Regions from separate parts of the Stenotrophomonas pigmentata genome, predicted to be linked through region 2. Evidence: predicted binding sites of a transcription regulator. Region 2 holds the regulator's gene; the other holds the start of a gene.
What was found. The regulator FliA, encoded in region 2, starts transcription of late flagellar genes. The targets are predictions, from matches to a motif close to TAAAGTTTNNCNNNCNNNGGCCGATAA.

Region 1 (7,780 bases), 200 kb from region 2:
GAGCCGATTTCGACTGATGCGGCTTCGCCAGCCATCTTCACGCTGATGGTGCCGTCGGTACCGATGGTCAGCGATTGCGCGCCCTCGGGAATCTGGATGCCGGGCTGCACCGGGTAACCACTGTTGGTCACCAGTTCGCCCTGTGCGTTGATCTGGAAGCTGCCGTCGCGCGTATACGCCGACGTACCGTCGGGCATCATCACTTCAAAGAAGCCGCGGCCATTGGCCATCACATCCAGTGCGCGACCGGTCTGCTGTTGGCTGCCCTGTTCGAAATGCTTGGACGTGGCGACGACGCGGACACCGGTACCCAGCTGCAGGCCGGTTGGCAACTGCGTCTGTGCCGAGGACGAACCGCCGGGCTGACGCACCTGTTGGTACAACAGGTCTTCAAAGCTGGCGCGGTCGCGCTTGAATCCGGTGGTATTGGTGTTGGCCAGGTTGTTGGAGACAACCGACATGCGTGTCTGTTGTGCATCCAAGCCGGTCTTGGCGACCCACAATGCCTGATTCATGGTGCGATTCCTTGGTGACGGATACCGGCCGATTGGCCCTTGCCTGTGTCAATGCATGGGCTGTGCCAAAAATGCCGCCGGAATGTCGACGCTGCATGCGATGTGGTTGCCGAACGTTCGTCAGCGTCGCCACTGCTTTGCCAACGCCGCTGCGGGCGAAGGCATGCGCGCATTCGCAGGCTGATGCGGATGAATGGGGAGGACGCATGGGCGGGTGACACACCGCCGCTGTTCCGTTCCGCTCCCCGTAGCAGGGGAGGGCGCGCACTGTGCGTGCGCGTGGGTTCAACTATCAGCCGTTCAGGCGAAGCAGGGTGTTCGCGCTGCGCGCGTTCTCGTCACCGTGCTTGATGACCTTGACCTGCATTTCAAACTGGCGCTGCAGCTGGATCATCTGCACCAGCGCGCCCGCTGCATCCACGTTGCTGGATTCCAGCATTCCGCTCTCCAAGGCCTTGCCCTGGCGCTGGGCAAAAGGCTGCTGTGGATCGGTGTTGCGCATCAGCCCGTCGAGGCGTCGTTCCAGCCGCTCATTGGGTGCATCAACCACGCGCAGCCGGCCAATCATCGCCATCGTTTGTGGGCCTTCACCCAACGGAATGATCGACAAGGTGCCATCGTGGCCGATCTCCATTGCCTGGTGCGGTGGCACCGCGATCGGATTGCCGTTGTCATCGAGAACCGCATGGCCTTCGGCGGTCACCAACTGTCCGTTCGGCGTCAACGACAAGGCACCACTGCGGGTATAGGCCTCACTTCCATCGCTGGATTGCACCGCCAGCCAACTGCCCGGCTGCAGCGAAAGATCCAGCGAATTGCCGGTGATCTGCTGCGCGCCAACGCGACGGTTGAAACCGGCATCCACGTGTACGGCATCCACGCGCGACGGAAACCCCGGCCCCTGGATACGGAACGCTTCGGTGTTGGCCAGCGCTTCCTTGAAGCCCGGCGTATCCGAGTTGGCCAGGTTGTGCGACACCGTGGCCTGCGCCTGCAGCGAGGCGCGGGCACCGGTCATGGCAACGTAGAGGGCTTTGTCCATAGGGCGGGGATTCGGAAGTTTGGAATTGGGTTTTGACGTTTGCAGCCAAGCCGACGTGCCGCTGAGCGCAGCACCCGAACCAGAAGCGTTTCATCAATGAACAGAGCCGTGAAAGGCAGCGGTGCAATCGGTTCAGGAATCGACCAAATGCTGGTCAATTCCCGATTCCGAGTCTGCCATTCACGCCTTAGCGGATATTGATGATGCTCTGGGTGATCTGGTCCTGGGTGGACACCATCTGCGCGTTGGCCTGGAAGTTGCGCTGGGCGACGATCATGTTGACCAGCTGTTCGGTGAGATCCACCGTTGAGGCTTCCAGCGAGCCAGCCTGGATCTGGCCCAGATCCGAGGTGTCCGGTGCACCGGTACGCGGGGTGCCCGAAGAGAAGGTTTCAACCCACAGATTATTGCCCTGGTTCTGCAGGCCCTGCGGGTTCTTGAAGGTAGTCAGTGCGACCTGGCCCAAGGCCTTGTCATCGCCGTTGGTGTAGCGCGCATACACCACGCCTTCCTCGGAGATGCTGATCTCGTTGAGCTTGCCGGCGGCATAACCGTCCTGGCGGGTATCGCGCATTGCGAACTTCTCGCCGTACTGGGTAGCGCCGGACACGTTCAAGGTCAGGTTGACCACGCCGGCGCCAGTGGCCGGGGTGAATGGTGCCAAGGTGATGTCGCCATTGGCCGGGCTGGTCAGGGCGCCGGCGTTGGAGAACTGCAGCAGCGACGGTGCGCCGGCGGACTGGCCATCGACATAGTTGTATACCTGCCACTCGTTGGGGTTGGCAGTCTTCACGAAGTACGAGGTCTGGGTGTGGCTGACGCCCAGCGAGTCGTAAACGGTGACGCCACCAGTGGAATGGTTGTAGCTGTTGGAATCGGTCGGGTCGAACGTGCCGATCGTCGGCTGCGGTGCGTTGCCGGGCAGGGTGAAGGCCATGTTGACCAGGGTGCTCTGCTTGGGCGGGCTGTCGGTGGTGAGCAGCTGCAGGTCGGTCAGCTCGCCGTCGAAACGCGTGCCATCGGCGCTGGGAGCGAACACCTGCAGGCGCGCGCCTTGCGGGTTGATCACATAGCCGTTGTTGTCGGTCTGGAAGTTGCCAGCACGCGAGTACACGCGGGTACCGTTCATGCTCATGGTGAAGAAGCCTTCGCCAGCCACCGCCAGATCCAGGCTGCGGCCGGTCTGGTCGATATTGCCCTGCGAGAACTGCTGCGCGACATTGGTCAGGCGCGAACCAGAACCCATCGCGTTGCGCGACAAGCCATAGCTGGTGGCATTGAACAGATCGGCGAACTCGGCGCGCGATTCCTTGAAGCCGGTGGTGTTGACGTTGGCGATATTGTTGGCGGTGACATTCAGGTCCGCGTTGGCCGCGTTGATGCCCGACAGTGAGACGTTGAAGCCCATGGCGATACTCCTGGGAAAACGAAGAGGGGGCTCAGCTGACGCGGAGCACGTAGTCGAGCGGGGCAGTGCCCAGCCCCTTGAGGTTCAGGTACAAGCCATCGGAGCCCACGGTCACGCTCTCCACTTCCGCCTGCACGTAGGTGCTGAGCTTGCTCTGCGCACCAGCGGTGTCGGTATGGGTGGCGGTAACGGTGTAGCTGCCCGCTGGCATCCGCTTGCCATCGGCGTCGGTGCCATCCCATTGGAATGCCACCTCGCCGGCGGCATTCGCCGGTACGGTCAATTGGGTCACCTTCAAGCCATTGGCATCGGTGATGTCGACAGTGACCGAGCCGGCTGATGGCGCGGCAACGGTGCCGCTGGTACCACCTTCGGCCTCCAGCGCGACCTTGGTCGAGGGCACCATCACTTCGTGGCCGACCAGGGCGGCGCCACGCAGCACCTGGTCGCTGGCCATGGATTGCTGGAAGCCCTTCACCGAGGTGTTCAGATCGGTGATGCCCTGCACCGTGGACAGCTGCGCCATCTGCGCCACCATCTGGCTGTTGTCCATGGGCTTGGTCGGATCCTGATGCTGCAGCTGGGTGGTCATCAGCTTCAGGAAATCGGCCTGGTCCAACGAGCTCTTGTTCTTGCTGGTCGTGGTCGTCGTGTTGGGCGCGGTAAGCCCAAGCGAGCTGTACAAATCGGTGTTTACGCTGGTGCTCATGTCGGCAGATTCCTGGGGGAGTGGGCTCAGCGGCCCATGGTCAGCGTGGCCAGGGCAAGTTCCTTGGCAGTGCTGAGCATTTCCACGCCGGCCTGGTAATTGCGCGAGGTGGAGATGAGGTTGACCATCTGCGCGACCGGATCGACGTCGGGCGAATACACATAGCCCTCGCCATCGGCCAGCGGATGATTCGGTTCGTAGCGCTTGATCGGCGCAGCGTCGCTCTGTGCGATCTCCTTTACCTGCACGCCGGTGAGGTTCGGATCGCTGCGACTGGTGACGGCCTGGAAGATAGGTTCCAGCGGCTTGTAGACCGTCTCCGGCGAGCCGGCGATGGAGTCGGCATTGGACAGGTTGGAGGCGATGGTGCTCATGCGCACCGACTGCGCCTTCAAGGCGGCGCCGGCGATATCGAAGATGGGCAGATTGCTCATGGCGTGCTTCCTTACTGGCCAGTGATGGCGGTGAGCATGGTCTTCACCTTCGACTCGACGAAGCTCAGTGAGGCGCGGTACTCCAAAGCAGCACGGCCGTAGGCGGCGCGCTCGGCATCCGGATCAACGGTGTTGCCGTCCAGGCTGGGCTGCGTGCCTTCGCGCAGGATCTGGAACGGATTGAGGCCGGCATTGCCGCCAATGGCGTAGTGCTGCTCGGCGGTGGTGTTCAGCAGACCGTTGCCACTGGTGGCGCCCTGGGCATTGCGCAGGGCGGCATCGAAGTCGAGGTCGCGGGCCTTGTAGCCGGGCGTGTCGGCATTGCTGAGGTTGCTGGCGATCAGCTTCATGCGCTGCTCGCGCAGCGGCATTGCCTGGGCATGGATGCCGAGATAGTTGGAAAACAGGTTGGCCATGTGGAACCTCCCACGGAACGTTGCCGGGGAAGCTGCAAAACCTGTGCCAAAGAAGCATGTAGTGCCGAGCCATGCTCGGCAGGGGCACTACCAAGGTGCCCGGGACCAACATTGTAGGAGCGGCGTAAGCCGCGAAGCTGGTGCTGCGTCAGCCCGCAAAGAGCGAACCCCTCCTCAACCCTCCGCTTGGCTGCGCCAAAGGGAGGGAGCGAATCTGTAGTGCCGAGCCATGCTCGGCAGGAGCTTTACCGGTAGCGCCCCTGCCGAGCATGGCTCGGCACTACCGGAGACTGGCCTCAGCTATATGCGTACTGGGTCTCAGCCACATGCCGCAGGCGCTGCAGGACGAAATCCGCCAGCTCATGTGGGCTGTACTTGGCAACGAAGGCATTGGCGCCTACGCGTTCGACCATGGCGTTGTTGAATACGCCCGACAGGGACGTGTGCAGCAGCACGAAAAGACCGGCCAGGCCCGGGTGGCGGCGGATTTCCGTCGTCAGGGTGTAGCCGTCCATCGCCGGCATTTCGATGTCGGAGATCACCATCGCATAGCGATCAGCGGGGTTCTCGCCTGACGCATGGATCTGCAGCAGGTGCTCCAGCGCCTGCTTGCCGTCGGAGAGCAGGGTGGCGCTCACTCCCAGCTGGTCAAGCACACTGCGGATCTGTTGGCGTGCCACGCGGGAGTCATCGACGACCAGGACCTGCATCTGTGGCGCATCGGCGGGCAGGGCCATCGATGGGTCGAGCACGGCCTCGCTGCGTACCTGGGCAATATCGGCGAGCACGCTTTCGACGTCGATGACCTGGATCAGCTCGCCCTGGAAGCGGGTAACTGCGGTCAAATACGTCGATTCAGCGCCCAACTCCGGCGGCGGGTGGATATCCTCCACCGCGATGTTGACGATGCGCTCAACCCCGCTGACCAGGAAACCCTGTACCGAACGGTTGAACTCGGTAACCACCAGATAGCCTGGCGAGGTGTCCGCCTCGGGCTCGCGCTCGGGGTGGCCGATGGCCAGGCCAAGATCCAGCACCGGCACCGAGCGGCCACGCACATCGGCCACGCCGGCAAACTGGGTCGGCAGGCCGGGCACCTGGAACAGGGCTGGGCGGCGCAGCACTTCCTGCACCTTGAATACATTCACGCCAAAAAGCTGACGGCCGCCGAGGCGGAACAGCAGCAGGGCAAGGCGGTTATGGCCGGCCAGCCGGGTGCGCTGGTCAATTCGGTTGAGCAGGTCTTGTGACATGAATGCTGTATCGGCGGCAGGTGCCGACAACTTGAGTGCTTGCCAGCCCGGCAATTGGCACGGCGCTTGCAGCGTCATCCATCGAACTATTCCTGAGCCGGGTGGCCGCCGCTGATGCGCTTACTCCTATCTATTTGCCTGCTGTTGCCTTCACTGGCCGGCGCTACCGCTTTCCAGCCGGTGGAGTCGATCCGTGCTGCGGCCCTGGCCACGTTGGGGGCAGGGGAGAGCGGCGAAGCCAATCTCGATGCCAATCTGCGGCTGCCGGCGTGCACCCAGCCTTTGCAGGCCAAGGTAACCGCCAACACGACCGTGGAGGTCGCCTGTCCGCAGGCGGGCGGTTGGCGCTTGTTCGTGCCGGTCAAAGTGCGCCGTGAGCAGCAGGTACTGGTGTTGGCCCGGGGCGTGGCGGCTGGAGAAACGCTGGCAGCGGCCGATATAAGCAGCGTCAAGCGCGACACGGCACGCTTGGCCGGCGCCGTGCTGTTGAAGCCGGAGGCGGCCGTGGGCCGGGTGGCACGGCGTGCATTGAGTGCCGGTAGCCTGCTGTCGGCGACCGATCTGGTTGCGCCCCGCACCGTCCGCCGCGGCGATAATGTCGCCCTGGTGTCCCGCCGCGGCGGGGTCGAAGTGCGTATGGCAGGCAAGGCCCTGGGCGACGCTGGAGAAGGGGAGCGGGTGTCGGTCGAGAACCTGTCTTCACGCCGGGTGATGCAGGGTATCGCCACACCCGGTGGCGACGTGCTGGTCAGCCGATAAATTACTAAAGAACTGTCCGGCGCTGCCGTTATCGTTTTTGAACCGAATCAGGACTCCATCACATGAGCCAGAAAATCGACGGTGGTATTGCAGTCGCAGCGCAGTTGCGCAGTGTGGCCATCAACACCAAGGTGGCCGCCGCAGGCGACGCCAAGCCCAAGCCGGTGGAGGCAGCCGACAGCGTGCGCCTGACCGGCGAAGCGACCCAGCTGCAGGCCGTACAGCGTGAGCTGAGCGCCGCTCCGGCCATCGACCAGGCACGCGTGCAGGCAGTGCGCGAGTCGTTGGAGAACGGCAGCTACAAGATCAACCCGGACGCGATCGCATCGCGCATGCTGGGCCTGGACCAGCAGCTGCAGGGATGAACCTCTCCATGGGCGACCCGTTGCAGCGTCTGAGCGAAGCGCTTGACCGCGAACAGCGCGCCTTGGCTGAGCACGACGTGCCGGCCCTGGTGGCAGCAACCGGCAACAAGCTGGAGGCCCTGCGTGAGCTGGAGCGGCAGCCGCCGCTGCACGAGGCCGAACGCCTGAAGGAACTTGCCGAACGCAACCACGCCAATGGCGTACTGCTGGCGCGCCGCCGACGCGAGGTCAATTGGGCCTTGCGCCAACTCGGTCGCAGCGAAGCTGCACCTTCTTACGATGCCAAGGGGCAGGCGCAGACCGTCCATTCGCGGCGGCCTTTGGCCGTCGCCTGATCTGTGAAAACGCGGCGCTACTGCCGCGAACGGATGCACACATCCGGCTATAGTGGCGGTCCGTTCCCTCGTTGTACCGGCCGCCGTGACCCAGATCGACAGCTCCATTCTCATGCCCACGCCCTCCGCCGCCACCTTGCGGGCGCTGGGTGAACGGGTCCAGCACGGCATGCTGCTATTCAACGGTAAATTCGAAGTAAGCGTCGCCAATGCCCTGGTGCGGGAGTTGTTTGGCGCGGATGCCGCCAGCAGTGCCGATCTTGGGCGTCGGCTTGAGGCCTTGCTGCCGCCGTTTGCCTTGCCGCAAGCTCGTGAATCGGGCACCTGGGTGGGTAGCCTGCCGATCGGCGAGCGGGTGATCACCCTGCACCTGCACCATCACAACGATGCTGGCGGCGACGCATTCCTGGCCTTGTTCCAGCACGTGGATGGCCCGGAGGACTACGAGCGGGAGCTGCAGCAGCGCCACGCCGAGCTGCGCCAGGCCTACCTGCGCTTGAATGGCACCCAGGAGAAGCTGCTGCAATCGGAAAAGATGGCCTCC
Region 2 (7,780 bases):
CCATCACCGCCGGCATCATCGGCTTGGTCGGCCTGGTGCCGGGCATGCCGAACCTGGCCTTCCTCACTTTGGCGGCAATCCTCGGCTTCATCGCCTGGAAACTGTGGAAACGTGAAACCGCTGCTGCCGCCAAGCCCGCAAGCAACGAAGCCGCTGCCAACGAAGGCGGCCTGAACGCGCTGGGCCAGCCGCAGCCCGCCCCCACCGCTGAACTGACCTGGGACGAGCTGCGCCCGGTTGATCCGCTCGGCCTGGAAGTGGGGTACCGGCTGATTCCGCTGGTCGACAAGGCCCAGGGCGGCGAATTGATGACGCGCATCAAGGGCGTGCGCCGAAAGCTCACCCAGGACCTGGGCTTCCTGATCCCGCCGGTCCACATCCGCGACAACCTGGAACTGCCGGCCACCCATTACCGCCTGCTGATCCACGGCGTGCCGGTCAGCACCGCCGACATCCATCCGGACCGCGAACTGGCACTGGACCCGGGCAGCGCGATGGGCAAGCTGGAAGGCATTGCCGGCAAAGACCCGGCGTTCGGCCTGGACGCCACCTGGATCCAGCCGCATCAGCGCGCCCATGCCGAGTCGCTGGGCTACACCGTGGTCGATCCGGCCACCGTGGTTGCCACCCACCTGTCGCACCTGATCCGCGAGCACGCGCCGGAACTGCTCGGCCACGAGGAAGTGCAGCAGTTGCTGGCGACCCTGGCCAAGAGCGCGCCCAAGCTGGCCGAGGACCTGTCGCCCAAGGCGCTGCCGCTATCCACTGTGGCCCGTGTGCTGCAGAACCTGCTGGTCGAGCGCATCCCGATCCGCCAGCTGCGCAAGATCGCCGAAGCCATGGTCGAAGCCGCCGCAGTCACCCAGGACGCCGCCGCACTCACCGCCTCGGTACGCAATGCATTGGGCCGCTTCATCGTACAGGAAATCGCCGGTTCCTCGCCGGAGCTGCCGGTGTTCACCCTCAACCCGCAATTGGAACGCGTCTTGCAGGAGTCAACACAAGGCAATGGCGCCGCACTGGAACCTGGTCTCGCCGAACGCCTCCACCAAAGCCTTGCCGATTGCGTCGGCAAGCAGGAGGCCCGAAACGAGCCGGCTGTAGTGCTGGTACCGGCCCCGGTCCGCGCCGCGCTGGCGCGCCTGGTCCGCCACAGCGTTCCCTCGCTGTCGGTCCTGGCCTACAGCGAAGTGCCGGAAGACAAACGCCTGAAGCTGGTCGGCACGATCAGCTGAGGCAGCCCGAAAGCCGACACCGGCAACCCTGCCGGTGACGGAAACCAGACACCTGCTGCATCGCCCCCATTCCGCAAGAAGGAGCCCGCTTCGTCATGTTCGACATCGCCAACGCCACTCCTTCGCCGCCTCACTCCCGGTACCAAAGCATGAAGATCAAACGTTTCGTCGCCGCTGACATGCGCACCGCCATGAACCTCGTGCGCAAGGAACATGGCCCCGATGCCGTGATCCTGTCCAACCGCCGGATCGAGGAAGGTGTGGAGATCGTGGCGGCTGCGCATTACGACGAAACCGCGGTGAAGCAGGCCCTGGAAGCGACCCGCCCGGCCCCGCCGGCACCGGCCAAGCCGCGCAGCGCCGCCGAAGCCATCATGGCCGCGATGACCCGCCGCAAGACCCCGGAGCCGGAACCGGTCACCGCCACCACCTCGGCCGTCGCCGCCCTGGCACGCTCGGCAGTTGGCGCGACCGGCCGCTCCATCGACAACAGCATCGAGTTGGCACCGGGTAGCCGCTTTGCCGGCCTGCTCAAGTCCGCCGAAGTCGAACCGGTTGCTCCGCGCGCACCTGTCCCGCAGACCTTCTTCGCCACCCAGCCGGCCAGCGCCGACGAACTGCCGGTGGTGCCGGCTTTCCGTCCCGCCGGCAGCGCCGCTGCGGTCGCTCCGCTGGCCGCCGCACCTGCCGTCACCCAGCAGGCCAGCTTTGCCGACGCCATCGCCGCCGTCACCATCGAGCCGCCTGCACCGATGGAACGCGCGCGCTTCGTCATCGATCCGCCGATGCCGGAACCGGAGTTGCAGCAGCCGATCGCTGCCGTCGCCGTTCCAGCAATCCCTGTCGCACCGGTGTTCAACCCTGCCCCGGTCGCCGTGGCCCCAGTCGCTGTCGCGCCCGCAATCGAGGCAATCGCAGCCCCGGCCGCTGCGGCAGCAGCCATCGCCGCCGTCGCTAGCCCGCAGCCGGCGGAAGCGCCGGTCACCAGCGCTGTTGAAGCCACCGAAACTGCCGCCGTCGCCGCCACCTCCCCGGTGAGCGCAGTGACCAGCGCACCGGTGATCATCGCCCGCGACGACGAACAGCTCAGCCAGCTGCGTCAGGAAGTGGCCGGCATGCGCCATCTGATCGAGCGCGAGATGAACCGCTTCACCGATGAACGCCTGCGCGGCAGCGCGGTGCGCGCCAATGCGCTGGACCTGATGGACGAGTACGGCTTCGACGCCGGCCTGGCCCGCGATGTGGCCACCCAGATCCCGGCCGACATCGAGCCGAGCCGCGCTCGCGGTCTGATGCTGGGCCTGATCTCCAAGAAGCTGCCGATCGCCCCGGTCGACCCGATGGAAACCGGCGGCGTCATCGCCCTGGTCGGCCCCACCGGCGCCGGCAAGACCACCACCATTGCCAAGCTGGCCTCGCGCTTTGCCGAAGCCCACGCCGCCCGCGACGTGGCCTTGGTCACCACCGATACCCAGCGCATCGGCGCCCGCGAGCAGCTGTACGGCTTCGGCCGCCAGCTCGGCATCGCCGTGCACGAGGCCAACAGCGGCACCGACCTGAACCAGCTGCTGCAGAAGCTGGCCGACTACAAGCTGGTGCTGATCGACACCGCCGGCCTGGGCCAGCGCGACCGCGCCCTCACTGCCCAGCTGCAGTGGCTGCGCGCCGCCGGTCAGATCCGCACCCTGCTGGTGCTGCCCGCCAACACCGCCTTCCAGGACATGGACGAAGTGGTCCGCCGCTTCAGCGCCGCCAACCCGCAGGGCGTGGTGCTGACCAAGCTGGACGAGACCGGCCGCTTCGGTTCGGCCCTGTCGGTGGCGGTCGATCACCGCCTGCCGATCACCTGGGTGACCGACGGCCAGGACGTTCCGGAAGACCTTTACCGGGCCTCTGCCGCAAATCTTGTACTCCGCCTTGAAGATTTGCGCCGCGCGGCCGATATGCCCTGCAACACGGAGTTGAACAATGCAGTCGCGTGAGTACGCCAAGCTGACCAACACCTTCCCGCTGTCGGCTACCCGGCACGAACCTGCCGGCCCGGTACGCACCATCGCGGTGACTGGCGGCAAGGGCGGTGTGGGTAAAACCAATGTCTCGGCCAACCTGGCCGTGGCACTGGCAGGCATGGGCAAACGCACCCTGCTGCTGGATGCCGACCTGGGCCTGGCCAACATCGACGTGGTGCTGGGCCTGCAGCCCAAGCACACCCTGGCCGACCTGGTCGCCGGGCGCGCCACGCTGGAAGAAGTGATCATCGAGGGCCCCAATGGCGTGCTCGTGGTCCCCGCCGCTTCCGGCCGCCGCCACATGGCCGAGCTGCAGCCTGCCGAGCACGTCGGCCTGGTCAACGTGTTCTCCGAGCTGGAACGCGACCTCGATGTGATGATCATCGACACCGCCGCCGGTATCACCGACAGCGTGCTGACCTTCTGCCAGGCAGCCCAGGACACCGTGGTGGTGGTCTGTGACGAGCCGGCCTCGATCACCGATGCCTACGCGCTGATCAAGGTCCTGTCGCGCGAACGCGGCGTGGACCGTATCCAGGTGGTGGCCAACATGGTCCGCGACCCGAACGAAGGCCGCGCCCTGTACGAAAAGCTGGTGCGGGTCTGCGAGAAGTTCCTGATCGATGTTTCGCTGAACTACCTGGGCTGCGTGCCGCAGGACGACTGGCTGCGCCTTTCGGTGCAGCGCCAGCAGCCGGTGGTCAAGCTCTACCCTTCCGCGCCAGCCTCGCTGGCCATCAACGAAATCGCCCGTCGCACCGCGCGCTGGCAAGCCCCAACCGCCCCGCGCGGCGGCGTTGAGTTCTTCCTGGAACGCATCATCCAGCAGAAGGTGAAGGCATGAACAATGCAGCCGCTCAATACCGTGAAGTCCAGCGCAGTGCGGCCAATGACTGCATCACCCGCCACGCCGACCTGGTCCGCCGCATCGCCCACCACCTGGCCGCACGCCTGCCTGCGAGCGTCGAGGTCGACGACCTGATCCAGGCCGGCATGATGGGTTTGATCGAGGCCTCGCGCAGCTATGACGCCGAACAGGGCGCATCGTTCGAGACCTATGCATCCATCCGCATCCGCGGCTCGATGATCGACGAGATCCGTCGTGGCGACTGGGTGCCGCGCTCGGTGCACCGCCGCGCCCGCGACGCTGCCGCCACCATCCGTCGCCTCGAACAGAGCAGCGGCCGCGCGGCCAGTGCCAGCGAAGTGGCCGAAGCGATGGAACTGCCGCTGCCCGAATACATGCGACTGGTCGAAGACGCCTCGCGCGGACAGGTATTGAGCCTGGAATCGCGCATCGAAGACCAGGGCGAACTGGACACCCCGACCACCGGCGGCCCCAACCCGCAGCAGGTGCTGGAGCGCAGCCAGTTCGGTGCCGAGCTGGGCAAGGCCATCGGCCACCTGCCGGAACGCGAACAGCTGGTGCTGTCGCTGTACTACGAGCAGGAATTGAACCTGAAAGAAATCGGCGCGGTATTGGGCGTTAGCGAATCCCGCGTCTGTCAGATCCACGGCCAAGCCATGCTGCGCCTGCGAGGGCGGCTGAAGATTTTCGAGGCGGCAGACGCCGGCCTCGAGGAACCATGAAGAGGAAAGCCTTTTGAACAAGAACATGCGCATCCTGATCGTTGACGACTTCTCGACGATGCGTCGCATCGTCAAGAACCTGCTCGGCGATCTGGGCTTCACCAATACCGCCGAAGCCGAGGACGGGCATGCCGCGCTGTCACTGCTGCAGAGCCAGCCGTTCGATTTCGTGGTCACCGACTGGAACATGCCGGTGATGACCGGCATCGAGCTGCTCAAGGCCATCCGCAACGATGCCAAGCTCAAGACCTTGCCGGTCCTGATGGTCACCGCCGAGGCCAAGCGCGAGCAGATCATCGAGGCCGCGCAGAGCGGCGTGAACGGCTACATCATCAAGCCGTTCACCGCGCAGACTCTGGAAGAGAAGCTCGGCAAGATCTTCGAACGCCTGGCAGCGAGCGCCTGATGAACCAACTCGGGGAAGCACTGAACGACAAATCGGCCCTGGTGCAGCGCCTGCAGGACGCACTGGCAGCATTGGAAAGCGGCGACGAAGCCGGCTGGCGCCGGGAAATCGACGCGCTGGCCGCCCTGCGCGCCCAGCCGATGATGTCCGGCCTGGGCCGGCTCGCACGCGAACTCGGCCAGGCCCTGGGCGAATTGCCCAGCGTGCCCAGTGAAGCCGGCGAGCTGGACGACGCCTGCGCGCGCCTGGACCACGTGGTGCAGATGACCGAGCAGGCCACCCACCGCACGCTGGATCTGGCTGAAGAATGCCGCGCGCTGACCGAGCGTCTGCGCAGCGACGGCCTCAATGCCGAACAGGGCGAAATCCTCGAACGCATCCGCCACAACCTCACCGAAGTGGCCCTGACCCAGAGCTACCAGGACCTGACCGGGCAGATCATCCGCCGCGTGGTTGGCATCGTCCGTCGCGTGCACGAAGGCTTTGGCGCGCTGGGCCTGCCGCCGCCGGAAGACGATGCACGCAACCAGGGACTGGCTGGTCCGGCCGTCAATGGCCTGGACCGCCACGCCGTGTCGCAGGTCGACGCCGACGATCTGCTCTCGGACCTGGGGCTGTAAGTCATGAGTGCTTTTGCCGACGACATCGCCGCCGACTTCATCCTCGAAGCGCAGGAGATCCTGGATCGCCTCGGCGAGCAGCTGGTGACGCTGGAACAGGCACCGCACGACAGCGAGCAGCTCAACGCCGTATTCCGTGGTTTCCACACACTCAAAGGCGGCGCCGGTTTTCTGGCGATCCACCCGATGGTGGAGCTCTGCCACGCCGCCGAGGAAACCCTCGGCATGGCCCGCGCCGGCAAAGCCGAACTGCTGGCGCACCATTTTGATGCCGCCCAGCAATCGCTGGACTGGCTGCAGGCCATGCTCGACGCCGTGTCTTCTGGCACCGAACCGGAGCATGCCCCTGCTGCGCTGATCGCGCAGTTCGATGTTGGCGCTGCACCGGTCGTCACAGTCGCGCAACCGGTTGCAGCGCCTGCGGGCGACAGTGATCTGATCAGCGAAGACGAGTTCGAAGCCCTGCTCAACGAACTGCATGGCAGCGGCACCCCCGGTGCCCAGCCGATCGCTGCGGCAAAGGCCGGCGGTGACCTGATCGACGAAGACGAGTTCGAAGCCCTGCTTGACCAGCTGCATGGCGGCGCCGCACCTGGCGCTGTCGCTGTGCAGGCGATTCCTGCTGCACCCAAGCCCAAGCCGGCCGCGACTCCTGCCGCACCCGCGCGTCCTGCAGCAGGCGCAGCCAAACCAGCTGGTGCAAAGGCTGCCGAACCCGAGCACACCGTGCGCGTGGACACCAAGCGGCTGGATGCCATCGTCAACCTGATCGGCGAACTGGTACTGGCCCGCAACCGGCTCAAGACCCTGCGCATGCGCTTGAAGGACGAAGAGCTCGACCGCGCTGTCTCCACGCTGGATATTGCGACCGCGCGCCTGCAATCGGCGGTCATGCGGACCCGCATGCAGCCGGTCGGCAAGGTGTTCTCGCGTTTCCCCAAAGTTGCCCGCGACGTTGCCCGCTCTCTGCAGAAGGAAGTCGATCTGGAGTTGATCGGCGCCGACACCGAACTGGACCGCAACCTGGTCGAAGCGCTGGCAGACCCCTTGGTGCATCTGGTCCGCAACGCCATCGACCATGGCGTCGAATCACCCGAACTGCGCGAAGCGCAGGGCAAGCCGCGGATGGGCCGGGTTCGCCTGTCCGCGCAGCAGGAAGGTGACTACGTCAGCATCGAAGTGCAGGACGACGGTGCCGGCATCGACCCGGAGCGCCTGCGTGCCAAGGCCCGCGACAAGGGTTTGATCGACCCGGAAGCGGCTGCCCGCCTGACCAGCGAGGAGTGTCTGCACCTGGTCTTCCTGCCCGGCTTTTCGACCAAGCAGGAAGTCACCGACATTTCCGGTCGTGGCGTTGGCATGGACGTGGTGCAGTCACGCATCCGCGAACTCAGCGGCCAGATCCAGATCCAATCCGAACTGGGCCGTGGCAGCCGCTTCCTGATCCGCGTCCCGCTGACCCTGGCCATCCTTCCGACCCTGCTGGTGCAGGCTGGCGAGGACGTCTACGCCCTGCCCTTGGCCCGCGTGATGGAGGTGCTGCACGCACCGGCCACCTCGTTGGGCTGGTTCGACGGCCGCGCGGTATTGGACCGCAAGTCGCACACCCTGGCCTTGCTTGATCTGCGCCAGTGGTTGGGTGTCACCCCGGCACCTTCCACGCTGCTGACCATCGTCGTACTGCAGATGGGCGAAGCCCGCTTCGGTCTGGTGGTGGACCAGGTTCGTGGCCGCGAGGAAGTGGTGATCAAGCCGCTGCCACGCGCCTTGCGCGGCCTCAACGGCTACGCCGGCGCCACTTTGATTGGTGATGGGCGGATGGCCTTGATTCTGGATGTGGATGGGCTGCGTGGGGTGCAGGGGTAAGCAATGACCCGGCCCTCCAGCAAAGCCTGCGATCAAGCATCCCAACGGCCCCCG

Region 1: the regulator FliA is predicted to act here: its motif matches at 5,785-5,811, upstream of Q5Z11_RS10585 (chemotaxis protein).

Annotation. Positions count from the first base shown of each region.
Region 1 is NZ_CP130832.1:2,343,072-2,350,851, forward strand. It holds gene flgG (flagellar basal-body rod protein FlgG) at 1-515, opposite strand, end outside; gene Q5Z11_RS10560 (flagellar basal body rod protein FlgF) at 808-1,557, opposite strand; gene flgE (flagellar hook protein FlgE) at 1,745-2,965, opposite strand; gene Q5Z11_RS10570 (flagellar hook capping FlgD N-terminal domain-containing protein) at 2,997-3,674, opposite strand; gene flgC (flagellar basal body rod protein FlgC) at 3,701-4,108, opposite strand; gene flgB (flagellar basal body rod protein FlgB) at 4,120-4,524, opposite strand; gene Q5Z11_RS10585 (chemotaxis protein) at 4,821-5,777, opposite strand; gene flgA (flagellar basal body P-ring formation chaperone FlgA) at 5,892-6,536, shown strand; gene flgM (flagellar biosynthesis anti-sigma factor FlgM) at 6,599-6,901, shown strand; gene Q5Z11_RS10600 (flagellar protein FlgN) at 6,898-7,236, shown strand; gene Q5Z11_RS10605 (ATP-binding protein) at 7,349-7,780, shown strand, end outside.
Region 2 is NZ_CP130832.1:2,146,029-2,153,808, reverse strand. It holds gene flhA (flagellar biosynthesis protein FlhA) at 1-1,235, shown strand, start outside; gene flhF (flagellar biosynthesis protein FlhF) at 1,385-3,217, shown strand; gene Q5Z11_RS09785 (MinD/ParA family ATP-binding protein) at 3,204-4,088, shown strand; gene Q5Z11_RS09780 (RNA polymerase sigma factor FliA) at 4,085-4,834, shown strand; gene cheY (chemotaxis response regulator CheY) at 4,848-5,240, shown strand; gene Q5Z11_RS09770 (protein phosphatase CheZ) at 5,240-5,860, shown strand; gene Q5Z11_RS09765 (chemotaxis protein CheA) at 5,864-7,726, shown strand.